DNA from 3 places in the Paenibacillus sp. J31R30 genome. Region 2 is predicted to be linked to each of the others. Evidence: riboswitches for the same ligand, from Rfam matches in the RefSeq annotation. Region 2 holds a riboswitch; each other region holds the start of a gene.
The links. Region 2 has a riboswitch for cyclic di-AMP ahead of AC58QO_RS13045 (hypothetical protein). Riboswitches for the same ligand answer to the same signal wherever they lie in the genome.
Positions count from the first base shown of each region.

Region 1: another riboswitch for cyclic di-AMP. It lies ahead of safA (SafA/ExsA family spore coat assembly protein); the one in region 2 lies ahead of AC58QO_RS13045 (hypothetical protein).
Region 3: another riboswitch for cyclic di-AMP. It lies ahead of AC58QO_RS32040 (resuscitation-promoting factor); the one in region 2 lies ahead of AC58QO_RS13045 (hypothetical protein).

Region 1 is NZ_JCAUAV010000003.1:580,840-587,995, reverse strand. It holds gene AC58QO_RS14470 (helix-turn-helix transcriptional regulator) at 1-765, shown strand, start outside; gene AC58QO_RS14465 (sugar phosphate isomerase/epimerase family protein) at 868-1,677, shown strand; gene AC58QO_RS14460 (hypothetical protein) at 1,735-2,022, opposite strand; gene AC58QO_RS14455 (SRPBCC family protein) at 2,166-2,630, opposite strand; gene AC58QO_RS14450 (DUF2569 family protein) at 2,671-3,096, opposite strand; gene safA (SafA/ExsA family spore coat assembly protein) at 3,452-4,102, opposite strand; cyclic di-AMP (ydaO/yuaA leader) riboswitch at 4,108-4,242, opposite strand; gene AC58QO_RS14440 (stalk domain-containing protein) at 4,343-4,969, opposite strand; gene AC58QO_RS14435 (DUF4362 domain-containing protein) at 4,993-5,430, opposite strand; gene AC58QO_RS14430 (hypothetical protein) at 5,533-5,994, opposite strand; gene AC58QO_RS14425 (hypothetical protein) at 5,981-6,778, opposite strand; gene AC58QO_RS14420 (hypothetical protein) at 6,775-7,156, opposite strand, start outside.
Region 2 is NZ_JCAUAV010000003.1:299,225-306,380, reverse strand. It holds gene AC58QO_RS13055 (sensor domain-containing protein) at 1-1,073, opposite strand, end outside; gene kdpB (potassium-transporting ATPase subunit KdpB) at 1,090-3,126, opposite strand; gene AC58QO_RS13045 (hypothetical protein) at 3,166-3,384, opposite strand; cyclic di-AMP (ydaO/yuaA leader) riboswitch at 3,498-3,667, opposite strand; gene corA (magnesium/cobalt transporter CorA) at 4,200-5,150, shown strand; gene AC58QO_RS13035 (DUF5713 family protein) at 5,248-5,571, opposite strand; gene AC58QO_RS13030 (glycine betaine ABC transporter substrate-binding protein) at 5,745-7,156, opposite strand, start outside.
Region 3 is NZ_JCAUAV010000021.1:8,936-16,091, forward strand. It holds gene AC58QO_RS32020 (HD domain-containing protein) at 253-1,530, shown strand; gene AC58QO_RS32025 (TatD family hydrolase) at 1,589-2,356, shown strand; gene AC58QO_RS32030 (ABC transporter permease) at 2,339-3,589, opposite strand; gene AC58QO_RS32035 (ABC transporter ATP-binding protein) at 3,586-4,329, opposite strand; cyclic di-AMP (ydaO/yuaA leader) riboswitch at 4,613-4,806, shown strand; gene AC58QO_RS32040 (resuscitation-promoting factor) at 5,091-6,230, shown strand; gene rnmV (ribonuclease M5) at 6,348-6,881, shown strand; gene rsmA (16S rRNA (adenine(1518)-N(6)/adenine(1519)-N(6))-dimethyltransferase RsmA) at 6,931-7,156, shown strand, end outside.

The DNA of each region.
Region 1 (7,156 bases), 280 kb from region 2:
CCCGAGCATCAACATCCCATGTTTGAGCTGAATCTTGTCATCGAAGGCTCACAACGGATGCGAGTCGGGGAGAAACATTTTGTCCAGAAGCAGGGTGACTTGGTCTGGATTCTTCCGAATGAGGTGCATGCTAGCTTGGGGGCAGTCGATGGGAGCATGATGGCGTACGTGTGTGTGCACTTGGAGGTCACCGATCCTTGGCTCAGGCAGCAACTAAGTCAGATTAAGGAAACACTTCACCCTACTGGCAGCAAAATGGAGATCTATCTCCGTCCCATCCTGCTTGATCTTGCACAAATAGCGAGAGAACATGTCTCCAGCAGCCTGAACTTGAAGCTTCAGACGATGCATGCTTCGTTTCGTATTTTCACAGCGCTAAGCGAACTATTACTAGAAGAAGCTGTAGCTTCCACGCAGCATAACGAAGATTCCGGCTTAGCCGCACAGCTGGCAACGCTGATTGAACATCAAGCTTCAACGACAGTTAAGGGGCAGGAGCCCTTCCGCATAACGGTCATCGCAAAGCAGCTTGGTTATAGTCCCACGCATTGTAATCGTGTATTTCATAAAGCATACGGCGTCTCGCCGCGTCAATATCTAAGTACAGTCAAGCTTCGCCAAGCAAAGTTGATGCTGATGGATCCAACACTTTCGATCGAGTACATTGCGGAACAGCTGGGTTACAAGGATTTGTCGCAATTCAGCAAACAATTCAAACGATGGACGAATTTATCCCCTACCGCTTATCGACATCTGTCTTGGTGAAAATAAGTTGGGTATTGCTGAAGATATCATAAGATTTTTACCTTTCTCTTGTCCTATACTCATAGATATTTCTATGGAGCTATTAGATAAGGAGCAATGGATATGAAACTAGTCGGCTATAAGTCCTTGTGGGAATGGAACGGTAAGTGGAAGGGGAACTTAGAGCGAATCGCTGAGGCAGGATATTCCGGTGTTGAGTACACGCCTCCTCCCGACCCTAAGGATGATCTGCCCTTTCGAAAAGAATTAGACGACATGAACTTGTCATTTATAGCGCAAGTGGTGACTCGAGGACCAAATCACACTCATTCTTTCCGTGAGCAGGTGCTTCGCGCAGCTGAGCTGCGACCTGATCTTATCAATTCGCACAGCGCAGCCGATCGGATGTCATCCGATGATCAGCTGCGCTTCTTCGAAGCGGCGCTCCGCGTTGAGCAGGAGGTCGGCATTCCGATCGCGCACGAAACGCATCGGGGGCGGGCTTTTTTCACGCCGTGGCAAACGGCGGCCATGTTGAAGCAGCTGCCGGAGCTCAAGATCGGCGCCGATTTCAGTCATTGGTGCGCAACCTGTGAGAGCATGCCGAGTCCGGAGGATGAGGACGTGAAGCTGAGCATAGCGCGTGCCATCCACATACATGGACGCGTTGGGTACCCGGAAGGTCCGCAGGTGTCGGACCCGAGGGCACCTGAATTTGCCGGACATGTGGAAGCATTCATCGGCTTATGGTTGAAGATCTGCCAGAACCGAATCGATGCCGGAGCGGATTCGATGACCTTCACGCCCGAATTCGGACCGCCGCCGTATATGCAGGTGCTGCCCTTCACAAGACAACCAGTGACGGACTTGTGGGAAGTGAATTTGTGGATGTATCAGACGTTTAAGACGAGGTTTGAGGCGATGTATCGATGAAAAAACGGAGGCCTGGGATGTGGTGACACGTCTTGGGCTTCCGTTTTTTATGGGAAACTATTTTAGTTTGAGGTTCATCGTTATTTTCTTCGCCTCTTCAGTGGTCAGTGAAATCGAGTAGCCTCCCTTAATTTCGTATAATTCGATGAGACCACTACTTGCGGGAGAAATGAGCAATACAGCTTCTTTCTCTATTTGACCGATCTCTGCGAGCTCATTAAGAGTAGTATTGCCTGTATGAACCGTCCAATAATAGGTTTGTATGCATCCCCGTGACTCCAACTGTTGAGCGACTTTTCGTACTTTGTCGATGTTCTTGAAACTAGATGCAATGTAGAATTTCAATTGGATACCTCCAATCTAGTTAATCCAATCGACTCTTGTCAAAAGGATCTTCAATTGTATCCTAAGATCTTGCAATCTGGAATCAGTATCATGTGTGTGATACCTTAAAACGGCCCAACCATTAAACTGGAACAGCTAACTCCTTATCCTAACCTTTTTTCAGCTAAAATCTTTAACTGTTCATTCCGATATGTCAAAAATCTCATCATATATTTCTTTAAGACAACTCTCTCAACTACCCATCCGAGCCATCCCATTGGCGCTTCGAAACATAATGTATCCTTCATTAAGGTTCGATTATTACCTAAATCAATAAATTCATGTTCATGTCTCATACTTTTGAAAGTACCCTGCAGCATTTCATCAACAAAGCGATACGGTCGAACGTAATTTGAAATGAGTGAAGTGTGTTTTTGCCGAATGAAGAAGTGCCGCGCCTCAAATGTGACTGTTTCCCCTCCACTTATCATGCCTGAAGTTGTTCCGGCAATCGCTCGTTCCTTGGTGTGCGGCCAGACCGTCTGCGTATGTATATCAATATTGCTCGCCATGTCAAAACAAATATCAATCGCGGCTTCAATTTCAATTTCTGTGTAAACCTTAATCACTGGATGCACCTCTAGTTTCTTTCATTCTCAGCAAAAATTCTTACTTCACAAAAGTTTCCTTAACTCTCTTAGATCTCAGAAAATACAAAATCCAAACCACACTAATTAATCCAATAAACATGGATACAAAATATGAATTTGGTATTTCATGATAACGAAAAATCACGTCACCGAGAGTAAACATTCTTATGAAAATACAAAATAGTTCAAAGCTTATAATAATCTTAGGGGTGAAATGCTGTTTAGTCACGAACAGGAATAAAATCAGACCAGAAGCGAGTAATTTAATAATTGTTCCTAAATAAATGACTATTTGGATCAGAGTACCTTCCGTGATAACTCTAATAAATTGGCTAATTTCATTGATCGTTCCCATCCCGTATAACGCCGCAGTGATAATAAGTGTTATAAAATAAATCAGTAACCATCCACCGATTGGTTTTGGGTAGTTTTCTAAATTAGTCATCCAGCCAGCTCCATGATCTTTATATTTTTTTACTATTTTCTTAATGGATTTGACTCAAAATATTTTGTTCTCATAGCTATGTTTAATGTACTTCCTACGTAATAAGATTTGTCAGTTTGGTAATCGTATAGCTGGTAAACATGATATCTCGCCTGCCCTGGTTCAAAACGATCTTGCATGACATCATCTTGGTCGTTTCAGTTCTCACTTCCGCTATTAGTGAAATTATTAGCAAAACTCCAATTCTCTAGTTGATTCCCAATTCGACATGTACAACTTAACTCCTTTCAGATGAAATAAAAAAGGCAACCTCCATAAGGGAGGCTGCCGCGACTTATTATAATAATTTTACTCATTAATTACTGATAAACTCCTGAACCCACTCACCATTATAATAAGCAACACCTATTTGCGTGAAGTTAGGGCTTAGAATATTTTGACGATGACCTGCGCTGTTCATCCATGCTGTCATGACGGCTTGAGGCGTTTGTTGACCCTTAGCGATGTTTTCACCCGCATAGGAATAGCTAATGCCGTAGGAGCGCATCATATCAAAAGGAGAACCATAGGTTGGAGATGTGTGATCGAAATACCCGTTATTGTACATATCTTTCGCTTTATCCAGAGCCATCGCCGTTAATGCGCTATTACTGGCCAAAGGCTTCAGTCCAGCCTTAGAACGCTCCTGGTTAACAAGGGTTACCACTTGATTAGCAAATGTTGTTTGCGTTGGCGCAGGTGTAACCGATGGTTTGACAGGTGCCGTTGTGTTTGTGCTTCCCGGAATATTAAGCTTCATCCCCGACCAAATCACGTTGGGATTAGAAACTTGAGGATTCGCTTTAATCAGCGAAGTTAGGCTGACGCCATACTTTTGGGAAATTTTCCACATGGTATCATTACCCGCAACCGTATGAGTTCCCGTTGCAGCCAATGCCGCATTCGCTCCAATTAGTACGCTTAAACCCAGTGCACCAGTGACGACAAGCTTTTTGTAACGTTTCAAAATAAACATCTCCTTTTTGCGGCCTGCGAGGTTAGCTGTCGGATTCGGATCAAAGAGTAATCACCCGGCCGCAAGATTGCGGCTTCACCCCAAAGATTGGGTCCCCCGTGCTTCAAAAAAAGCTTCGGCCTTCTAAGTTTTTGATCCAAAATGGATCCTTAAGATTGTATCATGCGAAATCAATGAATACATGACTCAAAATTTTCCATTTAAATCCCATAAACTCCAATTCACCATGATCTACTCGTATGTAGCCCCAGCTGTTGAACCGTCTGGATACATATAATATGTATAAATCTGTCTATCTTTCCCTTGGGAATACCACAGTTCAACTTTCTCAACTTTCCCATCAACTGACCATGTTAAGATTATCTGTCCACCTAATTTGCCTTGCTCAATCCCTTTAAGATCGATATTAAGTCCTAAATATTGATAGTCTGCAGAAGGTAACATATCATAACGCCAGACAGCTTGCTGCTTATCATCATTTGTTCGTTCTACCGCAGGATTACCAAGAAGTTCTCTTACGTATTTTTGCTCATTTCCAACTGTCAATCGATATTGGACCTGCCATACCCTTTTAGCTGTTTCATCTGCAAAACTTGCAGGTTCATTCATCAATGAAATAACTTGATCACGAGAATTATAAGAAATGCCTAAGCCTAACCCCTCACCGATAAAACGAATAGGTACGTATGCATGCCCTTCCACATTCAACACTTTATATTCAGAAGGTAATTCCTTGGTTTGACCGTTGATTTCAAAAGTAGTAGGAAATAAATACGCTCGGATAGTCTCCGAAGCAAACGCAGTTGTAGTTGCAGTTAAAGCAATTCCACAGGTCATGCCAAGCAAAAACTTTTTCATTGTCTCTCTCCTCGTATTTAATTTCACGATCCTCCACTACCCGCTACCACAAAGCTAAAAGTCTCCCCAATCGCAGCATCCTTACAACCATCCAGCTTATACGAAACACCTCGTTCTACTTTCTCAGAAATGATACGTGTACATGTCGTTTTCAGCCGTTGTTTACTGCCATGTTTATCCGCTGAATTATCATAGGTATAAGAGATCTTATCTTTTTCATAAGCAAAATCATAATAAATCGGATCCCCTTCAATCGTCATTTGCATGATCCGAATCTGACTCTCAATGTGCCCCTCCACGTTGCTCAAGAATTGATTGAATCGATCCAGATTAATGATTCTGCCATGGATATTAATGACATCGCCTTTGGCGGTACCTTTGTCTATATCGTACTTTGAATCCGAGCATGAACTAAGCAAAAAACAACACAATACAATCAACATTAGACCGTTTATTTTCATCTCAGTTCCCCCTAACCGTTCCATCTACTTGTTTGACGCAAGCGCAGCTGGAAATGTTTTGAAACAAAAAAAATAAGCTTGAAATCTCAAGCTTGTCATCATTCAGCTATGAATTTTGCCTACCGATAAAGCTCGATACCCCCAAAGCACATCCTGTACCTCTTGAAATCGTCCCTCATGGCATTGAATAATAACAGCTAACTCGGGTAATCTTTCCTTTTTTCGAATAACCTGTTTAAGGACCTTCACTTGTATCACGCGCGTACTACTATAACCTACAATAAATCCGCTAACAGCGGAGATAAGTCCCCAAATAATAGGGCCCCAATAAAGGATGAAGCCAAAACTGATTCCAAATACTGTAAAACCAGTGGACGTTGCCATCCCAACCTCGAAAGCCAGCATTTTTTTATTCGGATTGGAATTATAATTATGATCCGAGATCTCCTTATAGTTGTCCATCATCACGGTCATGATCGCTTGTCGCGATAGCCCCATCTTCTCCAGAACAGCCAGTGCTTCCTCCACCTCGATAGAATGCTCAAATGTACTAATAATCAACATGTGGGTCATTCTCCTTTTCAAACAGGGGTAATGGGAATTGAGGATACGTCTCTGTCAGAAATTGCTTCTGCTCGATTCGGAAAAGTCGATTATGATCATGAGCAGTCATATAGGCATCATACATGGCGCCACAGATGACCGAAGGCATAAATAGGAGCCAATGTGGGTCTAAAAGGGCTGTTGATCGGGACACCTTACCTAATATCAAATAAAGCATAGCTTCATGTGATCGTGACATTGTCATATAAATAAACCACCAGAAGACGCCATAGAAGCCCAGCGCTAAACGGTTATTGTAAAGCTGTCCAAGCCCAGGAAAAATAAATGAACTAAACAGAGCTGCGCCAGGTCTTTTGAAACAAATACTCGTAATAGTCCATGGCTTCATCAAATTGGAAGTAATTCTTGCTCCTTCCAGCCTCGCTAGATGATACTGCTTATTCGCATCAACAGCCTTAATATAACTATCCCATATTGCAAATAAATAAACCATCGCATAAGCAAATGCCCATCTAGGTTCGATGACTTGAGCCGCCAACTCGAATTGACCACTGAACGAATAGTAAATGGCTTCATTAATACGGGCAAGCGTATTGATGGCAACTTCCCAAGCTGACAGTAGAAATCCACGTATAAACTGATGAAGCAAGAAATGACCGAATCCTGGAAAAGAGGCAGACCACCAGGCAATGATCTTGGGATCCTGCCAACGCAGGCTGCTTAAACCGTCCGAACTTAATAAGGCTTGCTGTCTGCGTGGCGACTGTACGTGGTGCGAGCTCAACTTCGATTCATTCTCCTTATCGAATGACTTTTTTGTTCTATCCAATGCTTTTTCAGTCTTGTAAATAAAAGAACAAACAGTGTCTGCACGACAAGGTATATACAGAAGGAGTAGCTTAATTTCCATTGTCGATACTGGAAGACGTCAAAATAAACATTTACTGCCTCAAACGCCATTCCGATGAATGAACAAAGCAGAATATAAATCGGAATCATGATGCCTCTGATACGGAACCTGTTGTAGTAATAGGCAAATAAGTAACCAGATACCGGATATAGGTACCATGTTAACAGGTCGGCGAAATCAAAATACGGATAGATATTCGTGTTATAGAAATCGAACGGTTTTACCCCAATGCTAGTGTCTAACCCTTTGGCT
Region 2 (7,156 bases):
CGTTCTGCCTGCTCCAACCCTCTGTTTAGATGATCCTTAAACAACCGTCGATTTGGGAGATCAGTCAGCGCATCATGATAAGCCATATGATTAATTGTTTCCTCTGCTTGTTTATGTTCCGTAATATCTTTACCTATTGCAAAGACACCGACCACGATGTTGTCGACGATGATCGGTACAAACCGAATTTGCAGATCAACGCGATGCCCGCGTTTATGCCGGATTGATGTCTCAAAGGAGGAGGATCTTCCTTTTTTCGCATGGATAAACGACTTTAAGTAGGTCGATCTTGGCGCAGCATTCAATAGATGGGTTCCTGACGTGCCCACGATTAGATTAGCTGAATAACCAGTAATTTGCTCTGTTGCTGGATTTATCGCTGTAACAAGCCCTCCCAAATCAAATGAACATACCAGATCAGGATTATGATCCACTAAAGATTTATAGCGAAATCTGCTCTCCTCCAGCATTCTCTCTGAGTCTTTGCGGACGGTAATGTCCCGAATGATACCTCGGAAACCCGCGGGATCTACTCCCTTCTCATCTTGGATAAGCATGATAGAACCCTCCACACGCTTGCGTGTGCCATCCTCCCGAATAACCTCCCATTCGACACAATTGACAGCTATGCCCGAATGCGCTGCCCATTGATAGGTCTGTTTCAGCTTTTTCGCGTCCTCTGTTCCCATGAAATCGGCAATCTGACAGCCTTTCAAGTCATTCTCATCTATTTTACCGAGAAGCTCTACCAAAGACTGATTGCCATAAGTAAAATTTCCGTTCATATCTATTTCATAATAGCCATCTTGCATGCTTTCCAAGGTTGAGCGTATCTTCTCTTCCTCTCGCATTAACTGTGACGCCTCCATCTGATTCACTTTCTCTATATTTCGTTGAATCATCTTATAGAGCATCCAAGCGGACAAGATCATCACCGTGCTAACTATCAGATAGGAAACACCAAGCAAGAAGGCTAACTGTAGCATACAAGCGAGTATTACATACATGGAAACAATACGAAATGAAATCTTTCTTCCTTCCGTTTTTTTTCTAATGTCTAGCAGCTTATCCATACTATGTACCCCAGTTCTATAGATGTTCCGTGAATATATGCAGCAAACAATCAATGACCTTAATCCCAATGAACGGAAAAATAATACCACCTAACCCGAATATCGTTAAGTTTCGGCTTAACAATTGATTTGCGCTCATAGGCTTATAGGTAACTCCTTTTAATGCGACAGGTATCAAGAGCGGAATGATAACCGCGTTAAAAATCAATGCTGAAAGCACGGCAGATGTTGGAGAGTGTAACTGCATAATATTAAAAACCTGTAGCTCTGGTAGATTACTCGCAAACATCGCAGGTATTATGGCAAAGTATTTGGAGAAATCATTAGCAATGCTAAACGTTGTAACAGCCCCACGTGTGATGAGCAGCTGCTTACCAATTGAAATCACATCCAGAATTTTCGTGGGATCCGAATCAAAATCAACCATATTGGCCGCTTCTTTAGCAACTGAAGTTCCGCTGCTCATGGCAATGCCCACATCCGCCTGAGCTAATGCAGGAGCATCGTTAACCCCATCCCCCGTCATAGCAACGAGCTTACCTTCGCTTTGCTCTGCACGAACAATCCGCAATTTATCCTCTGGTTTACTCTCTGCATAATAAGCATCCACGCCAACTTCATTCGCGATCGTCGCGGCAGTTAGTGGGTTATCTCCAGTACACATAATGGTTCTAATCCCCATTTGATGCAGAGATTCCAATCGTTCTCGTATTCCCGGCTTAATCGTATCTTTCAAGTAAATAAGCCCAAGAATCTGATTATCCTTGCTCACAGCAAGGGGAGTCCCCCCTTCTCTGGCAATAAAATCGCTTTTCTCCATCATCTCCTCAGGAATAGATCCGCCTCGCACTGAGATATAACTGCCGATGGCGCTAACTGCCCCTTTTCGATAAAAGCAGCCATTCAGGTTTAACCCACTCATCCGCTCTTCTGCTGTAAACGTAATGACTTCGCCTTGATAAGCTCTGAGATTACTTGTCATGTGATTCTGCTTAGCGAGTTCTACGATGGACCGCCCTTCCTGGGTGTCATCAAACAACGAAGTGAGAACGGCTGCTTCCATGAGTTCCTCTTGGGATACACCCGTTGCAGGATAGAATGCTGATGCCATTCGGTTACCGAACGTGATCGTGCCTGTTTTATCCAATATGACTGTATGTATATCCCCAGCTGCCTCAACAGCCTTCCCTGATTTCGCCAAAATGTTAATTCTCGTAACGCGGTCAATCCCTGAAATGCCTATGGCTGATAAAAGTCCCCCAATCGTCGTGGGTATTAAGCACACGAGCAGCACAATTAACGTTGACACCTCCAATTGAACGCCAGCAAATTTGGCCAATGGATACAACGTTACGACGACAATTAAAAAGATGAGGGTTAAGACTGTAAGGAGGGTCGTCAGCGCGATTTCGTTCGGTGATTTCTGCCGTCTTGCCCCTTCCACCATTTGAACCATCCGATCCAAAAAGGAATACCCAGGGTTAACGGTAATCTCAACCTGAATCCAATCGCTGGTTACGAGGGTTCCGCCAATGACGGAGTTGTTATCACTGTTCGCCTCTTTAATGACGAAAGCCGATTCTCCATTAACGGAGGACTCATCAATGGCTGCAATGCCTTCCACTATTTTGCCATCGCCGGGAATCAAATCCCCCATTTCTACCAATATACGGTCACCTTTGCGTAATTCATTTCCGGCAACGACCTTTATGCTGCCATCTTTCGATAACAGCTTCGCCTTTAATTCCTTTCTGGTTTTGATCAAGCTGTCCGCGTGTGCCTTACCTCTTCCTTCAGCTAACGCTTCTGCCAAGTTCGCAAATAATATCGTAAACAATAGAATGAAAAATACAGTGAGGTTATAAGTCATCTGTGTCTCGGTATGAAAATAATGCGGAAAGAGCAGCAATAAACCAATGACAAAGGTCGCCGTTTCCAACACGAAAAGCACTGGATTTCTTATCATTAATCTTGGATTTAATTTCAGTACGCTATCCAACAGGGCTCTAATAAACACTTTGGAATGAAATGATTGCTTCCATCTTTGATTCATGAAAAACCACCCTAGAAAGAGATATACGCCCCAGAATGCTCAAATAAATAATTGCGGAATCACGAATTGCCCTAAACCACATGTACCAAGATTCGTTGAAATCGTCAATAATCCGCAATGACAATCATTACCATGTCCTGGCTGCAGCTTATCGGATAATTCACAATCAAATCGAAAACATTCAATACGGGTAAATTTACATGTTTGTGTACATTCATCTGATTCACTTACTAGCGTCAGGGGTTCGGGGTACATCATAGATTCACTCTCCTCAAATTGGGAACAACAAAAAAAGCCAAAGAGCAGAGAATCTCTACTCTCGGGCTTCAAAGAAAACGCATATGTGCGCTATGGAAAGCTCGAAAAGAAAGTGGTTCTCTCCCAATTCGCTTACGAGGTTAGCTGTCGGATTCGGGCTTGGAAGTGCCCTACTTTGGCAAGCTGCGCTTGCTTTAGATTCACCCCGAGAAACCGATTCTATATCCGATCGGCTCCGGTTGGTTCCCCCGATTCCCTTGCGGGAACTCAGCGTTTTGCATCTATGTATTGTTGCTGAAACGAATGTTACGCCGATTGCTACTGAATGTAAAATGCGCTTGAGACACTTATTTCGCAATTTGTGACATTTAGTGTTTATGAAAGCGCGTCCAATTAGAAATCGCATGCATTTTCAATAGAAATGCTTCGGCATACTTCCGTTTTGGCCATTTCGCAGTAATTAGGTCATGACCAAACGACTTTGAGAAATTATAATGATTTACTTTTTTATTCAATTTTTATAAGTCTGCAACTATTATTTAGCCCATTTTTATACGATTCAAAGTTATAATTATCACATCTCCAGGCTTGTATCATCAAATCGCGGGACACATACCCTTTTCATGTATTTATGCAGCGTGAGTATGAAGAACATCAGATGGAAATCTTAATGAAAAAGGTAGCCCTACTGCGAAGTAAGGGCTACCCACTTTTCGTTTAAAATCATGAATGACATGTATGGTTGTTCTGATAAGATTTCTTGGATAGAATAACATGAAGATCATTGTTCAACTTCATTAAGGAGTGCAATTAAAATGATTCGTGCATTAGCTATAACAAACGATTTGGAAGTTTTAAAAGATGTTCAACTAACTCAGCTTTCGAGTTCAAATATAAAATGGTATTGGGTTGATTTTAACCAGCCAAGTGAAGAAGAATCCAATTTATTAGAAGAACATTTCAACTTTCATCCACTTGCAATTGAAGATTGTTTTCATTATCTGCAACGACCTAAATTAGATCACTATGAAGATGTACACTTTTTCGTAATGCATGCCATCAATCAACAAAATCTTGCGGCTGAAGAAGTGGACTTATTTTTAGGAGAGAATTTCATCGTTACCTTTCATTCCAAATATTCAAAGGAGATCGAAGATGCCTGGTGTCGAATAGCCCTGCAGAAAAAAGGCGTTGATAAAGGTCCTCTGTATGCTTGCTATGTGGTTATGGACGAGTTAGTAGATCAGTATTTTCCGAGTGTCTATCAAATCGAAGATCAATTAAACGAAATCGAAAATAACGTTGGCTCTGAATCTACCCAAGCACTCATGGAAGACATATTTGAAATACGGTCAAGGCTCTTAAAGCTGCGAAGAACTGTCGTGCCAATGAGAGATCTTCTGTATCGAATACTAAATTCAGAACGAATTCAGGGTATTCATAAACTGTCACACTACTATACAGACGTGTATGATCATTTGTTGAAACTATCTGAAATGATCGATTCTAACAGAGAGATGACAGCTGATTTACGAGACAGCTACATTTCTCTTAATTCCAATAGAATGAACACGATCATGAAAACTTTAACAGTCATCACGACGATCTTCATGCCTTTAACTTTCATAGCCGGAATCTACGGAATGAACTTTGATTACATGCCCGAGTTGAAGTGGCAATGGGGTTACTTTATCGCGTTAGCGGTCATGTTCGGAATTGGTATTGGCATGTTTATGTCGTTTAGAAACAAAGGATGGTTTAAATAAACAAAGCTGAATTTTCCCAGTAATACAAAAACGGATACTCCCATAAAAGAGGGGTACCCGTTTTTGTTTGAGTAGATAAAAAAAGAATAGTTTGTGCTTACCAATCTCTGTTTCGAATGGCTTCTTCTGCGTCTAACCGAATATTAAAATGTTTCAAAATTTCTTCAACGGTTTGTCCTATAGAATCCCTTGCAGCCGTCTCAATCTCGCTGTCGTCCTCATAAAAATCCGCTTGCAACTCATTTATTGCATCTGTCATATCATCAAATTTCAATTGGATTTCGTTAATACTACGGTTCCCCGTTTCTAAATATTCAACGACTTCTACCAATTGTACTTTGACTTTGTCTACTAAAGAATTTGGGAAATAGGGGTCATTATACATATCAACTAAATATAGTTTTTCATTAAATTTTGCCATTTCGCACTCTCCCAAAAAAATGCAGTTTTGTTGACTTATAGTAACACAATCCGAGGATAGATGGTAGTAAGTATTGAATTAAACTCCCTCTATAAGAAATCGCTTTTCACTTAAATACTCGCTAAAGGATTCCATTTCTTTGCTAATGTTTAGTGAGTTTTCCGTTTACTGTATTACTTGATTAGCCCCTTATCCTTCAACCACTGCTCGGCAACGACACGTGCTTGTTGTCCTTCCAGATCCACTTTGCCATTCAACACAGACATCGCACGATCATCGATTTTGCCTGCTAGCAGATTAAGCACTTCCTCCAATTCGGGATGTGACTTGAGGGTGTCCATACGGACTATGGGCACTGCGTAGTAGGGAGGAAAATACTGCTTATCGTCTTTGATTACCTTGAGGTCGAAGGCTTCAATACGGCCGTCTGTGGAAAAGGCGTCATTCGCATCCGTCGTTCCATCTTTAACTGCGCTATAGGTTAGCCCAGGATCCAGTCCTTTCACTTCCTTGAACTTCATTCCATAGGCCTGTTGTAAACCTCGGTATCCATCCGGACGCTCCAAGAACTCATGCGTAGCGCCAAGTACGAAATTAGGAGATTTCCGTGCCAAATCCGTAAAAGTATCGATTCCCTCTTGCTCAGCGTGCTCTCTTTTCATAGCCAGTGTATATGTATTGTTAAAGCCGATTGGCTTCAGCCAAGTGACATTGAATTTTTGCTCATAGGCAGCCTTCACTCTTCGGTACAATTCCTCCGGATCTCCGCCGATCGGCGGCTCCTTTAGGACGGATGTCCAACCTGTTCCGGTATATTCCGGGTAAATATCAATATTTCCGTTCACCAGAGCATTATGGGTAACCTGGGATCCTCCGAGAAAAGGTTTTCGAACGACCTTTAAGTCTGTTTTTGCTTCGATCAAAGAGGCCATCATATGCGTCAAAATATCTTGCTCGGTGAAATTCTTTCCACCAACTACAATCGAGTCTGAACCGAATGGATTGCCCCTCGCCACAATACCTGCCAATAAAGCCACAATCAGGGCCGAAACTATTCCTATTTTCAATCCTTTAACAAGCTTGGAATTTCTTTTGCTGCCAGTCCGCAAGCCCTTTGGGGTAACTGCCCTCTCCATTAGTCCTAACAAGTAGTCGAAAAGAAGGGCTAATAACGCCGATGGGATCGTACCTGCCAAAATCAATTCAGTGTTGACGGTTGAGATACCCCGGAAAATTAAATCGCCCAGCCCACCCGCTCCTACAAGAGAAGCGAGCGTAGCAACACCAATTAACATAACAGTTGCCGTGCGAATACCCGCCATAATCACGCTTAAAGCGAGCGGCAACTCTACTTTCAACATCACTTGCAAACTCGTCATGCCCATACCGATCCCAGCTTCTTTGATGGGTTTCTCCACGTTCATGATTCCTGTATAAGTGTTTCTTAGAATGGGCAGAAGAGCATAAACAGTTAAGGCAACGATGGCCGGAAACATCCCAATCCCGAGTATCGGAATCATAAATCCGAGTAAGGCTAAGCTCGGGATTGTCTGAAACAAGGATGCTACACCGATTACCGGGCCGG
Region 3 (7,156 bases), on a different contig from region 2:
GAAAAAGAGTCGATAAATCCCTAAATTCATTATTTTTGTGACGGGCTAAATATCGGTAATGGCGCTAGGAATAAGGGCTTGTAAGGGGTATATTACGTACTTATTAAATTCATAAATGAAGAGAAGTACTGGAAAATCAGGGATTGGGAAGCGATGAAATTGGAATTTGAAATTCGACATTAAACGACATATTAAAGGGTTGTATGTCGAAAATGTCGAAACAAGTACAAATATTAAAGGAGGTCGAAGCGTATGAATGAAGAGAAGGTGTTCAAAGATCCCGTCCATAAATACATTTATGTGCAAGATGATACGATATGGGATTTGATTAATACTCGAGAGTTTCAACGGTTGCGCCGTATACGTCAACTAGGCACATCCTATTTAACCTTTCATGGTGCGGAGCATAGTCGCTTCTCCCACTCGCTTGGCGTTTATGAGGTTACTCGGAAAATTATTTCGCAATTCGAACGCAATCACTATGAGGATTGGCCGAAGGAGGAGCGTCTGCTCTGTCTGTGTGCGGCTCTGCTGCATGATTTGGGGCATGGTCCGTTTTCGCACTCCATCGAGAAGGCATTTGGTACAAGACACGAGGATTGGTCCTGCCGTATTGTGCTTGGAGATACCGAGGTGAACAAAGTGCTGAGCCGGGTTTCACCTGATTTTCCCAAGAAGGTGGCAGGTGTTATTTGCAAATCATATAGCGAAGAAATCGTGGTCAGCCTTGTATCTAGTCAACTAGATGCGGATCGTATGGATTATTTGCTGCGTGATGCTTATTTTACAGGCGTTAACTATGGCACATTTGATCTGGAGCGAATTCTTCGAGTGATAAGACCTTACAAAGGGCATATCGTTGTGAAAGAGAGCGGCATGCATGCGGTCGAGGACTATTTGATGTCTCGCTATCAGATGTATTGGCAGGTGTATTTCCATCCAGTTACGCGAAGCGCGGAAATTCTTTTGCATAAAATATTTGCCCGTGCTAAGCATTTATATGAAGAGGGCTATACATTCGGATTCATGGTGGAGCCGATTCTTCATCTGATTCAGAATCAAATCTCCTTGGAGGATTATTTGCTGCTGGACGAGTCCGTCATGCAGACGATGCTGACCTTTTGGAGTCAAGAGAAGGATCCTATACTGATGGATATGTGCAAGCGGTTCTTGGACCGCAAATTGTACAAGTACAGCACCTTCGATGGTGATCAGGAACAGTTGATTCAGCGTTTGGAAAAGGTGATGAGAGAGGTTGGCTTCGACCCAACGTACTATATGGAGATCGATTTCCCATCCAATCAATCCTATGACGTGTACAGAGCAGGTGAAAATGATGATAATTTGCCGATCCTGCTGCTGGATCATAAGGAAACCTTAACCGAAATTACGCATCGCTCAGAAATTGTACAGTCCATTAGCGGCTTTCAAATGGGTAAGCATCATGTGTACTATCCAGAGGAGCTGCTGGAGAGGTTGAGTGCCGAAGATTATCCTGATGTTTGGGGGATGTTGGGCGAGCAAGATTAAGGGAGAGTATTATATAATTGGAACACAATCATGGTCATTGACATAGAGGAGAGCAGTTATGCTAACAGATTCACATACACATTTAAATGCCGAACAATTTAATGAAGACCAAGCGGAAGTTATTCAGCGGGCGCTAGAAGCCGGTGTTACGAGAATCGTGAATGTCGGCTTCAATCGTGAAACGATACCGAGCTCGATTGCACTTGCGGAGAAATATGATTTCATCTATTCGACCGTTGGATGGCATCCTGTAGACGCCATTGATATGATGCCTGGTGATTTGGAATGGATTGAGTCCTTATGCCAGCATGAGAAGGTGGTTGCAATCGGGGAGATCGGTCTGGACTATTACTGGGACAAGTCACCGAAGGATGTTCAGCAGCGGGTATTCCGTGAGCAAATTCGTCTTGCACGAAAGCTGGGAATGCCGATTGTGATTCATAATCGAGATGCACATCAAGATATTTTGACGATTCTCAAAGAAGAGAAGGCGGCAGAGGTCGGAGGCATCATGCATTGCTTCTCAGGGAGCTGGGAAACGGCCAAGCAGTGTCTGGATATGAATTTCCATATTTCCTTCGGAGGGCCAGTTACGTTTAAAAATGCGGTGCAGCCAAAAGAGGTGCTGGCGCAGGTGCCGCTTGATCGTCTCTTAATCGAAACGGACGCTCCTTACTTAACGCCCCATCCTTTCCGCGGTAAGCGCAACGAAACTAGCTATGTTCGCTTAGTGGCGGAGACTGCCGCGGAAATTCGGGGGATGACGCTGGAAGAGCTGGCTGAAATTACAACGAACAATGCAATTAGGTTACTCGGCCTCAAGTAAAGCGTTTTTCTTGAACTTCCGGCGCAGAATTACGCCGCACGCGAAAGAAACGAAAGCTAAGCCGAGCAGTGGAACTAGGAGATGCAGGATAGGCGTTCCTATCATAAACGGAATCGTCAGGATGACAAGCTCGAATGTAAGGGTTAACCAGATAATATAGGCTAGGGAGCCTGCTTTAGCTTGAGACTCCAATGGATACATATCGAGCCAGAACGTATAGCGATGCGCACGCTCCAGTGAAGTAAGCTGAACCAGTGAAATGACAAGGGCGATGAAGAGAATGACGCTTCTTGCCGTCGTGGAATCTGAAACGGCTATGGCTAATACACCAATCACAGTCAGTCGAAGAACAATGGCGAACAATTCAGTGCGCAGTAATGTCTTCATATATAAGTAGAGAAACGCCGAATCCTGTCGAAAGGGAATCAGTCGGGTAAGTCCGCTGATCCAACCTCGGCGGGCTATTCGCGTTGGTAACTGAGGTACATCTACGAACCAATTAAAGAAGGCGTAGAGTCTAGCTTGCTGTTGTTTCTCTTTGGCAATCAGGTAGTCCCATCCGATCACATATTTAGCTGTGGAACGGAATGCAAGCAGCCACATGAATACAAGTAGAATCGCTGCTAGGCTGGCCCATAAGCTGCTGTAGTGAAATTGGATCGTGATGAGTGCAATGGATGCCGCCCAGCGAAAACTGACAGACACGAATCTTGTTCGATCAGCGGCGAATCTTCCTTCCTGCCAACTGGCTAATAGGTTAGCTACTTTTAATAGAAGTAATAGAGCCAGCATGAGCAGAAAAGGCTGCGAATCGGGACCTAAACAGTGGTTATAAAGCGGTCGTAGTGTGACCCAAGCGAGAAACAACCACGTACCCTGAAGTGAAAAGCTATACAGGAAGCTGCTTCGAAAATAGACTCCCATTTCATGCTCTATCCGCAATAGAAACATCCGATCGGCACTGCGGGTCAGTGTTCGAATAGGACTTGAAGTGACGAGTGGAACGAGCACGAGCAGCACGATCCATAGGTACGGGTAATCTGTCGGAAGGCGCTGTAATGTTTTTGCATAATAATAGGAAGAAACGATGACAAGAAACAACAAAAAGCCGATAAAGTTACTTCGTGCGGCATACTGCCAATACCCCATGGATTCCTTCATATAATGTTGGAAACGCTGCTTCCATAATGCATGTGTGTTAAATGCAGGTGTAGTATTTTTTGACTGACTCATGCTATGACTCCTTGAACAAGCTTGTAGAAGATGTCGTCTAATGACGCTTGAGGCAGCTCTGTTTGCGCGCGTAATTCGACTAAATCTCCCTGCGCAACCATATGGCCTTTGTGGAGAACGACATAGGAATCGCAATATTTTTCAATTGTAGACAAAATGTGTGAGGAAATGAGGAATGATGCGCCTTTTTGCTTCATTTTAACCATTAATTCGAGCAAGGAACGAATTGCCAAAGGGTCGAGTCCAAGAAACGGCTCATCGATAATATACAGGGAAGGCTCGATCAGGAACGCATTCATAATCATGACCTTTTGTTTCATCCCTTTGGATAAATGACTGGCGAAGCTGTTCAGCTTGTCCTTCATTTGAAACTGCTCTAAAAGAGACTGGGATCGTGTTTCGTAATCCTCCTTGGAAATGCCGTAGGCCATGGCCGTTAGCTCAAGGTGTTCGCGAATTGTTAGCTCTTCGTATAACTCCGGACTTTCGGGTACGTAGGCATATGTCGCTCGGTATGGTATTGGATTTTCGGCTAAGGTAAGACCGTTGATACGAATGGTCCCTTTTTGCGGTTGTAGCAGCCCGAGAATATTTTTGATGGTCGTACTTTTACCTGCCCCATTGAGTCCGATTAACCCCATCATTTCACCTTGGCGGATCGAAAAAGTGAGGTTGTGGAGGACGGGCTTGTTGGGTAAATATCCACCGAATAAAGCGTTTACCTGTAAGATGGGAACCATCTCAATTGCCTCCCTAAATAGCAAATTATTGGTATTTACTGATCAAATACTTCCAGAATCATTATAAACAAATTTGCATTTTTAGCCTAGTTTTGGTCATTAAACATTAAAAAATCGAGTATACGTACGTTAAAGTTAGACACATGTAGATATAAGTGGGTTATATATGAAAAATAATCGAAATTTAATCGATTTAGCCCTTTTTAACGGGTGTTAATCCCTTTACAGGTTGAGATTAACAGCGTAATATACTTTTCATAATAACTTAATATCCAATTTGCCAATTTTCCATTCGCTGAGTTCCAAATGTGGGAACGGGGGAACCACTGCAAGCTTAATAAGCATTCCAATGCGGTTAAGTAAGCAGAGAGTAATAGGGGTGAATCATAGACGTCAAACAAGCAGTTTGCGTCTACGTAGGGCGACTCTCACGTCCGAATCCGTCAGCTAACCTCGTAAGCGTAAGAGAGGTAACGATTGTCGTGCGTGCTATTTGTATTTCACTATGCAAACTAAGCCAGCGAGAAGAGTCCTCTTCTTGCTGGCTTTTTGTCCTCATAAAGGGTTTTACACAGATCGGAAGACATAAAATAACCCGGAATTCATAGGATGATGAATAGGTAAAAGGGGGGGACGACCAGATTCAGCAGGGTAAGCAGGCTGATGATGGCGAGCATGTTAAGTTAAACTAAAAACCTTAGTCGCGTCAAATTTAATCATGCTGTAACCTGGCGGCGAGGCTTTGAAGGAGGACCGGAGAAGTGGGCAGTATCTCAATTAGCGAGACCCATGTAAAACGATCATCCAGCATGTCCTTCGCATTGCGATGGAAGCATGAAAACTTGCGTTTGATTTTAAGCCTAGCTATAATCTCAATCGCAATGACTTTCATGTTTTTGGTGTTGTTGTACGGAACGGCTACCAAGAGCGTATCCGTGGTTGTGAATGGACAAGAAACTGTTGTGCACACGAAGCAATGGGTCCTGCAACGCCTACTGGATGAACAAGCCATAACGATTGGTGAACATGATGAAATTTCAGCTGCACTCACGACCAAGCTCAAGGGTGGAGACAAAATTGTCATCGAGCATGCCTCACCAATTCAATTGACTGCTGATGGAAAGACCACCACTGTTTACACAACTGCAAGAACGGTAGAAAGTGCATTGCAACGTTTAAATATTGCACTTGGGGAGAACGATCGTATTTCTCCCGAACCGACAGCCGCTCTTAGCACAGGCGATGAAGTCAAGATCGTCCGTGTGAAAAAAGAGACGGAGGAAGTCTCTGAACCGATCGCATTCGAGACAGAGAAAAAGAATGACGCATCTTTACTTAAAGGGAAAGAGCAAGTCGTCCAAGAAGGTAAAGAAGGCGTTCTGGTGAAAAAGAAAGAAAAGACTTTCGAGGACGGAGTTTTAGTCGCGGAAGCAGTTGTGGGTGAAGAAGTACAAACAGAAAGCGTTAAGAAAGTAGTATCCGTAGGCACCAAAAATCCTGTGGTCGTACTCTCCGCCTCTTCGCCGAGTGTGGATGAGGTATCCAAGAATGGTGTGACCTTTGGCTACAAACAAATTCTCAAGAACGTAAAACTTACAGCCTACTCAGCGGGTGCTGCGTCGACAGGCAAAGCCGAGGGCTCCTCTGGTTATGGTAAAACCTACACGGGAACTACCGTAACTGAAGGACGTACGATTGCCGTTGACCCGAAGGTGATTCCACTGGGTTGGTGGGTATACATTGAAGGAATTGGCTTCCGTCGTGCTGAGGATATTGGCAGCGGCGTGAAAGGTCAAATGATCGATGTGTACTATGAAGATCACGGTTATGCGAATAAATTCGGAACGAAACAAGGGTACACGGTGTATGTGGTAGGCCCCACAAAACCGTCCCAAAACTAACGTGTAAACGTTAATTAGGCCGGGAACACTAGGCTATACACGTAGCTTGGCATATGCCTGCGCGAAAGAAGAGGAGACCCCTCTTCTTTTTCTGCGTACTGGGGAAGGAAAACGGTGATGATAAAAGAAATGATCGTTGTGGAAGGTAAGGACGACACGGCTGCCATCAGGCGCGCTGTGGAGGCGGATACGATTGAAACAGGCGGCTCCGCCATCGGACAAGCCGTGCTCAAGCGAATAGCGCTGGCTCAGCAGCGCAGAGGTGTCATTATATTCACGGATCCGGATCACGCTGGTGAGCGGATTCGCAAAATCGTGGCAGCCAAGGTACCTGGCTGTAAGCATGCCTTCATTACGCAGGAACAAGCTGCGTATAAGGGTGATATTGGCGTCGAGAACGCGACGCCGGAGACGATCCGCCAGGCGCTTCAGAGCCTGCGGACAGAGTACAATGCGGCGGTCTCGCAGCTGACGATGGAGGATTTGATCGCTGCCGGCCTCATCGTGCATCCAGATGCGGCGGCTCGCCGTTTGGCCGTAGGCAACGCGCTAGGCATTGGTTATTGCAATGGCAAGCAATTTTATAAGCGCTGTGCGATGTTTCAGATTTCGCGAGAGGAATTCGAGGCGGCGCTTGAGCATTTGAATTGAATTGATGGAATCACGAGAACGAGAACCTATAGATAACGAGGTATATCCCATGACGATATCCGAGCAAGAAGTGATTGTAACCGCAGAAGATGTAGCTACACCGAGTAAAACGAAGCAAATTATTAAGAAGAATGGTCTTGTGTTGAAGAAAAGCTTAGGCCAGAACTTCTTGATTGATCAAAATATATTGAGCAAGATCGTCATGGCCGCTGAGCTCGGGCCTACGAAGGCTGCGCTCGAGATCGGCCCCGGCATCGGCGCGCTCACACAGCAGC